Regions from separate parts of the Kitasatospora sp. NPDC001261 genome, predicted to be linked through region 1. Evidence: riboswitches for the same ligand, from Rfam matches in the RefSeq annotation. Region 1 holds a riboswitch; each other region holds the start of a gene.

Region 1 (2,258 bases):
GACCCGAACGTGGAGTTGAAGTCGTTGCCGGCGATCACTGTCCCGGAGATGCCCGGCCCGACCTTCACGCCGCCGCTGGCCAGACTGACGATCGAGCGCTCGACCCGGACGTGGTCGCTGGCGCCGGTGACGTTGACGGCCGGCCGGAGGACGTCGCCGTTCGGCTGCTCGATCAAGTTTCCGGAGAGCTCGACCCGGCTGACCCCGTCGAGTTCGAAGTGGGTCACGTCGAAGCCGGAGAAGACGACGTCGTGCTGGCCGGAAATCCTCACCGCCTGCTTCTGCGGACCGGCGATGACCGGAAGGGTCTTCTTCAGGGCGAGGCGGCCGGCGCCGCGGAAGGTGATCGGCCTGCCGGGCTCGCCGGAGCGCCGGACGGTCAGGTCCTCGGCGTAGGTGCCCGACGCGACCTCCACGGTCTGGCCCGGCAGCACCTGGTCGGCGGCGGCCTGGACGGTGCAGAACGGAACCGCCCGGGTGCCCGGACCGCTGTTCGAGCAGGCGGAGTTGGAGCCTTCGACGTACAGGACTGCGGCCGGTTCGGCCGCCACCGCGGGCAGTGGCAGGCCCACCACGGCGGAGACCACGGCGGCGCTCAGGCCGGCCGCGTGACGGATGCGCACGGAGTACTTCCCCCAAGAATCGTCAGAGCCGCGACACCCCGGGCCGGTCGCCCGCACGGAGGGGCCGTGCGCGACCCGGTGGAGTGCCTGCGGAGCATTCGTGAGCATTATGAGGGTGCGTTCGGACACTTTCGGCCACCGGGGTGCCGTCGAAGCGGACCCGCCGCCGGCCCGTGAGGCGCTCTGGACCTGCGGCGATCCGCTCGCTACGGTGTTGGGCGTCGTGTGCAGGCAACACCGCCTGCGACGCGGGAGCTCGGAGCACCGGGCTGAGAGGACGCTGACCGGGACGTCGACGGACGGACCGACGGCTGCGTCGACCGCAGGAACCTGACCGGGTAATGCCGGCGTAGGGAGTAGAGGTCAGATGACCACGTTCGAAGCACAGCCGCAGTCTGTCCGGAGCGCCCCCAGCAGCGAGCGCACCGGCTACCCGACCCCGGCCTGGCACAAGGCCTACCGCGAGGGATCGCGCCCCGACCTGCGCGTCCCGTACCGCGAGGTGCGGCTCACCAACGGCGGGACCGTCCCGCTGTACGACACCTCCGGCCCGTACACCGACCCGTCGTACGAGCCCGACGTGCGGCGCGGCCTGCCCGCGCTGCGGGACCCCTGGATCCGCCAGCGCGGCGACGTCGAGGAGTACGACGGCCGCGAGTCGCGCCCCGAGGACGACGGGATCAAGCACACCTCGCCGCGCGGCGGGAACCTGCGCAACCTGGACGCCGTCTTCCCCGGCCGCCCGCGCCGTCCGCTGCGCGGCCGCGGTGGTGCCGCCGTCACCCAACTCGCCTACGCCAAGCGGGGTGTGGTGACGCCGGAGATGGAGTTCGTGGCGCTGCGCGAGGGCCTGGCGCCCGAGTTCGTGCGGGCCGAGGTGGCCCGCGGCCGGGCCGTCATCCCGGTCAACGTGAACCACCCCGAGGTGGAGCCGGCCGTCATCGGCACCAACTTCCTGGTGAAGATCAACGCCAACATCGGCAACTCGGCCGTCACCTCCTCGATCGAGGAGGAGGTGGAGAAGATGACCTGGGCCACCCGCTGGGGCGCCGACACCGTCATGGACCTCTCCACCGGCCGCAACATCCACACCACCCGTGAGTGGATCCTGCGCAACTCCCCCGTGCCGATCGGCACCGTGCCGCTGTACCAGGCCCTGGAGAAGGTGGACGGCCGCGCCGAGGAGCTGAGTTGGGAGGTGTACCGGGACACCATCGTCGAGCAGTGCGAGCAGGGCGTCGACTACATGACCGTCCACGCCGGCGTGCTGCTGCGCTACGTCCCGCTCACCGCGCGCCGCAAGACCGGCATCGTCTCGCGCGGCGGCTCGATCATGGCGGCCTGGTGCCTGGCCCACCACCAGGAGAACTTCCTCTACACCAACTTCGAGGAGCTCTGCTCCATCCTCGCCTCCTACGACGTCACCTTCTCGCTCGGTGACGGCCTGCGTCCGGGCTCGATCGCGGACGCCAACGACGAGGCGCAGTTCGCCGAGCTGAAGACCCTCGGCGAGCTCGGCCGGATCGCCCGCGAGCGGGACGTCCAGGTGATGATCGAGGGCCCGGGCCACGTCCCGATGAACAAGATCCGGGAGAACATGGATCTCCAGAAGGAGATCTGCGACGAGGCGCCGTT
Region 2 (2,258 bases), on a different contig from region 1:
CCCAGCAGCGGGGCGTTGTCCGGCGAGCCGGGGCGCAGCCCGGCCGAGGTCTCGCGCAGCGGGAGTTCGGTGATCCCCGGGACCAACTCGTGGGCGTACCGCAGGAGTTCGTACACCCCGCCGGCGGTGACGGTGGTGTCGTAGCCCTGCTCCTCGGTGGTCGCTCCGACGACCAGTTCGCCGTTCTCCCGGGGGACCAGGTACAGGTGTCGGCCGCGGACCACGGCGCGGACGTTGCGGGAGAGGAACGGCCGGTAGGCCTCCGGCACGTGCAGCCGCAGCACCTGTCCCTTCACCGGGCGGATCGCGGGCAGCACCCCCTCGGGCAGACCGGGCAGCCGGTGGCTGTGCGGGCCGGCGGCGAGCACGACCTGGTCGGCGGTCACCGTCTCGTCGGTGCTCAGCCGGGCGCCGGTCGCGCGGCCGTCCTCGACCAGCAGCTCGACGGCCTCGGCGCGGTGCAGCAGGACGCCCGCGCGCCCGCAGGCGGCGACCAGGGCGGTGAGCAGGCGCCGGGGGTCCACCTGGTGGTCGTCCGCGGCGTGCAGGGCGCCGCGGACGGCGGGGGCCAGCATCGGCTCCAGCCTGCGGGCCTCCCGGCCGGTCAGCCAGGTCGAGTCCAGGCCCAGCCGCTGGTGGAAGGCGTACAGCTCGCGCAGTTCCTCGCGGTCGTCGGAGTCCAGCGCGACGGCGATCGTGCCGCAGCGGCGGTAGCCGGTGTCCAGGCCGCCGCTCGCCTCGGAGAGTTCGGCGGCGAAGGTCTCGTACCGCTCGTTCGAGGCCATCCCGAGGCGCAGCAGCGGCTCCTCGCCGTACTGCAGCTCGGTGACCGGGGCGAGCATCCCGGCCGCGACCCCGGCGGCCCCGCCGCCGTGGGCGGGGTCGACCACGATCACGTTCCGCGCCCCGCGCCGCGCGGTGCGCCAGGCGACGGCGAGGCCGATGACGCCCCCGCCGATCACCAGCACGTCGGCATGGGTGCCTGATGGCAAGCGTGACAAGGCTGCTCTTCTCCCTTCGCCGGTATGACCCGGATCAGGTTCGGACGGTCGCAGGCCGTGTCAGCCCGCCTCTCAGCCCGGTCCGCCGGGCTCCCGTGTGGTCCTCCCACCTTAACGCCGGGGGTCGGCCCGGCCGAAGGCCCGTACGCGGGGCGGACGGCCCGGAGGCCGCCGCGTCGCGCTGAGTACAGTGGCGGGCGTGGCAGAGCTGAGCGGAACGGATCGGGTGGTCGTCGTCGGAGCCGGGCTGGCCGGGGCGCAGTGCGCCCTCAAGCTGCGGCAGGGCGGCCGGCAGGGGCGGATCACGCTGGTCGGCGAGGAGCCGCACGCGCCGTACGACCGGCCGCCGCTCTCCAAGGACGTGCTGCTCGGCAAGGCCGACTCCACCGCCCTGGACATCGACTACGGGCAGCTCGGCATCGAGCTGCTCACCGGCCGCCGCGCCACCGGCCTCACCCCCGGCGTGCTGCACACCGACGGCGGCGACCTCCCGTACGGCTCGCTGGTGATCGCCACCGGCGCCGTGCCGCGCGCCCTGCCCGGCGCCGAGCGGGCGCACCTGCTGCACACCCTGGACGACGCCCTGGCGCTGCGCGCGCTGCTGCGCCCCGGGCTGCGGCTGGTGCTGGTCGGCGCGGGCTGGATCGGCGCCGAGGTGTCCACCGCGGCCCGCGCGGCGGGCTGCGAGGTGACGGTGGTCGAGGCCGGCCCGGCGCCGCTGCCCGGCGCGCTGCCGACGGAGCTCGGCTCGGCGATGGCCGCCTGGTACGCCGAGGCCGGGGTCGAGCTGCGCTGCGGGGTCGGCGTGGCCGCCGTCGAGCCCGGCGCGGTGCTGCTGGCGGACGGCTCGCACCTGCCCGCCGACGAGGTGGTGGTCGGCATCGGGGCCCGCCCCGCGACCGGCTGGCTGGCCGGCTCCGGGGTCGAGCTGGACGCGACCGGCGCCGTCGTCGTGGACGGGCGGCTGCGCACCTCGGTGCCCGGCGTCTTCGCGGCCGGCGACTGCGTCAGCTACCCCTCGGCCCGGGCCGGTGCCCGGCTGGCCGTCCAGCACTGGGACCACGCGCTGCGGTCCGGCGAGGCGGTGGCCGCCGCCGTCCTGGGCGCGGACGCGCCGGCCTACGACCCGGTGCCGTACTTCTGGTCCGAGCAGTTCGGGCGGATGGTCCAGTACGCCGGCCGGCACGCCGAGGGCGACGAGCTGGTCCGGCGCGGCGACCCGCGGGGCGCCGACTGGTCGGTGCTCTGGCTGCGCGA
Region 3 (2,258 bases), on a different contig from region 1:
GGTACGAACACCGAGCCGATCAGGCCGAGGAAGCCGTAGTAGGTGTCGGTGAACTCGTCGATCTGCAGCGCCAGCACGGTGATCAGCACGCCGATCGCGCCGGAGAGCACCCGGCGGTCCACCTTCGGCAGCAGGTTCTGCACCGACATCGCGGTCGAGTACACGTTGGCGAAGGACTGGTCGGTCTCGCGCAGCACCAGCACCAGCAGGAACAGCCAGCCGGCCCAGACCCCGAGGAAGGAGTCGAAGATCCGGTTCGGGTCGCCGTCCGACTGCAGCAGCGCCATCAGGCCGAGCACGTAGCACCAGACCTGGGCGACCGTGTAGCCGGAGAAGCTGCCCCAGAACGCCGATCGCGGGGTGCGCGAGTGCCGGGTGTAGTCGGCGGCCAGCGGGACGAAGGAGACCGACACCGCGATCATCGCGTCGGTGGCGCCGAGGAAGCCGTGCCAGTTGCCCGCGCCCGGGTCCGGCACGCCCTGGCGGCCAAGCTGGACGGTGAAGTACACCATCGCCACCGCGACCGCCCCGGCCACGAAGCGGCGCAGCACCGCGATCGAGCCCAGCGGCCAGATGGTCAGCGCGGTGGTCAGCGCGCCCGCGAGCAGGACGAACAGCCAGCGGTAGCCGGTGGTGTGCGCGACGGTCTGCGCGCCCGCCGAGATGGTCAGCAGCTCGAAGACGCCCCAGCCGATGCACTGCACGATGTTCAGCACCGTCGGCAGGTACGACAGCCGGGTGCCGAACAGCCCGCGCAGGTTCGCCATCGCGGGGGCGCCGGTGCGGGCGCCGATCAGCGCGGCCACGGCGAGCATCGCGGTGCCGACCGCCGTACCGATCGTGATCGCGGTCACCGCGGCGGCCAGCGACAGCTCGCTGCCGGGGGCGCCGAGCACGGTGGCGGCGGTGGAGAAGCCGATCAGGCTGACGCCCAGGTTCATCCAGAGCGCGAAGTGGTCCCGGAAGCGCAGCGTGCGCGGCGGTTCGGTGTCCAGGACCAGGGGCGCTTCGACGTGCTCGGCGCGTTCCAGGAGGGCGGTCGCGTCCGGTGTGGGGGCGTTCGCGCCGGAGTCGGAGGCGTTCGTACCCGAAGAAGAGGATGGCGAAGCAGGCGGCATGGCCGATACTCCCTACGCCGGCATTACCCGGACAGGTTCCGGCGGTCAGCGCCCCCTCGAACGTCCGTCACTCGTGTGGCGTACGGTCGACATGCGCACTCTCAGCCTGGTGGGTCCAAGCTCCCGCGTGTCAGTTTGGAGCGCCAGGCTAACCGGCGCGGGTGCCGACGCCCAAGGCCGAGGGCGGGGCGGTCCGCATCGCGGACGCCCGACGGGGAGGGGAGCCCCGGCCGTCGGTAGGGGTGCCGGAGCCGGTGTCAGCGCCGGGGTCGGTGCCGACGCGGGTGCCGGTGCGGGTGCTGACGCCAGTGCCGGTGTCGGTGCCGGCTAAGGATTCTTATGAGTTCTTCAGAGGGGTCCTTACGGCAAACGAATCGACAGTGCGAAAAACTATGGTCCTTGGTTCTGCCAGCTATGGAGGTCGTCCGTGAGCACCGAGCGCGAGGTTGGGCCCACCGGGCCGCAGGGGGAGCAGCCCGCCGGGCCGGGGGCGGCCGAGTCCGCTGCCGCGGGCCCCGCTCAGGGCGGGCACAACCCGACCATGGCGTTCCGGCGGGTGCCCGAGCCGGAGGCGGGCGCGGTCGAGGCCGCCGCCGCCGAGGCGGCGCCGTCCGCCGACGCCGTTCCGGCCGAGGAGGTCCCGGCCGGGGGTGGGCACAAGCCCACCGTCGCCTTCACCAAGGTGCCCGCACCGGAGGCACCCGCCGAGCCCGTGGCACCCGCCGCACCCGCCGAGCCCGCCGTACTCGCCGTCGAGGAGCCGGCCGTCGACCCGGCCACCGGCTACATCGACGCGCCGCCGCCGGTCCTGCCGCCCGTTCCGCCCGCCCCGGTGGCCGCCGCACCCGCCGCCCCGGCCCTGCCGCCGGCCGGCAACCCGTACGCCACCCCGACCCACGGAGTCCCCGCCGCCGGCGCGCACGAGGGGTACGGCGCCGCTCCGGCCGCCCCCGCCGCGCACGGCCACCACCCCTTCGGGGCCGGCCAGCCGCTCGGCGGCTGGGGCCCCACCCACGACTCCACCTCCGGCGGCGCCGGCTACCCCGGCGGCCCGGCCGGCCCGCTCGGCTACCCGGCGGAGTACCCCGGCGGTCCGGGCGGCCCCGGCGGCCCGCGCAAGAAGCGCGGCGGCCTGGTCGC

The links. A riboswitch is a leader RNA that binds a small molecule or an ion and turns the genes downstream of it on or off. The one in region 1 is predicted to bind thiamine pyrophosphate.
Region 2: linked by a shared signal. The riboswitch ahead of thiO (glycine oxidase ThiO) and the one ahead of thiC (phosphomethylpyrimidine synthase ThiC) in region 1 are both predicted to bind thiamine pyrophosphate.
Region 3: linked by a shared signal. The riboswitch ahead of ACFY4B_RS41310 (purine-cytosine permease family protein) and the one ahead of thiC (phosphomethylpyrimidine synthase ThiC) in region 1 are both predicted to bind thiamine pyrophosphate.

What each region holds. Positions count from the first base shown of each region.
Region 1 is NZ_JBIAXP010000018.1:21,990-24,247, reverse strand. It holds gene ACFY4B_RS23950 (PKD domain-containing protein) at 1-623, opposite strand, end outside; TPP riboswitch at 862-996, shown strand; gene thiC (phosphomethylpyrimidine synthase ThiC) at 991-2,258, shown strand, end outside.
Region 2 is NZ_JBIAXP010000001.1:140,083-142,340, reverse strand. It holds gene thiO (glycine oxidase ThiO) at 1-992, opposite strand, end outside; TPP riboswitch at 996-1,108, opposite strand; gene ACFY4B_RS00655 (NAD(P)/FAD-dependent oxidoreductase) at 1,192-2,258, shown strand, end outside.
Region 3 is NZ_JBIAXP010000050.1:11,401-13,658, reverse strand. It holds gene ACFY4B_RS41310 (purine-cytosine permease family protein) at 1-1,118, opposite strand, end outside; TPP riboswitch at 1,111-1,255, opposite strand; gene ACFY4B_RS41305 (S1C family serine protease) at 1,546-2,258, shown strand, end outside.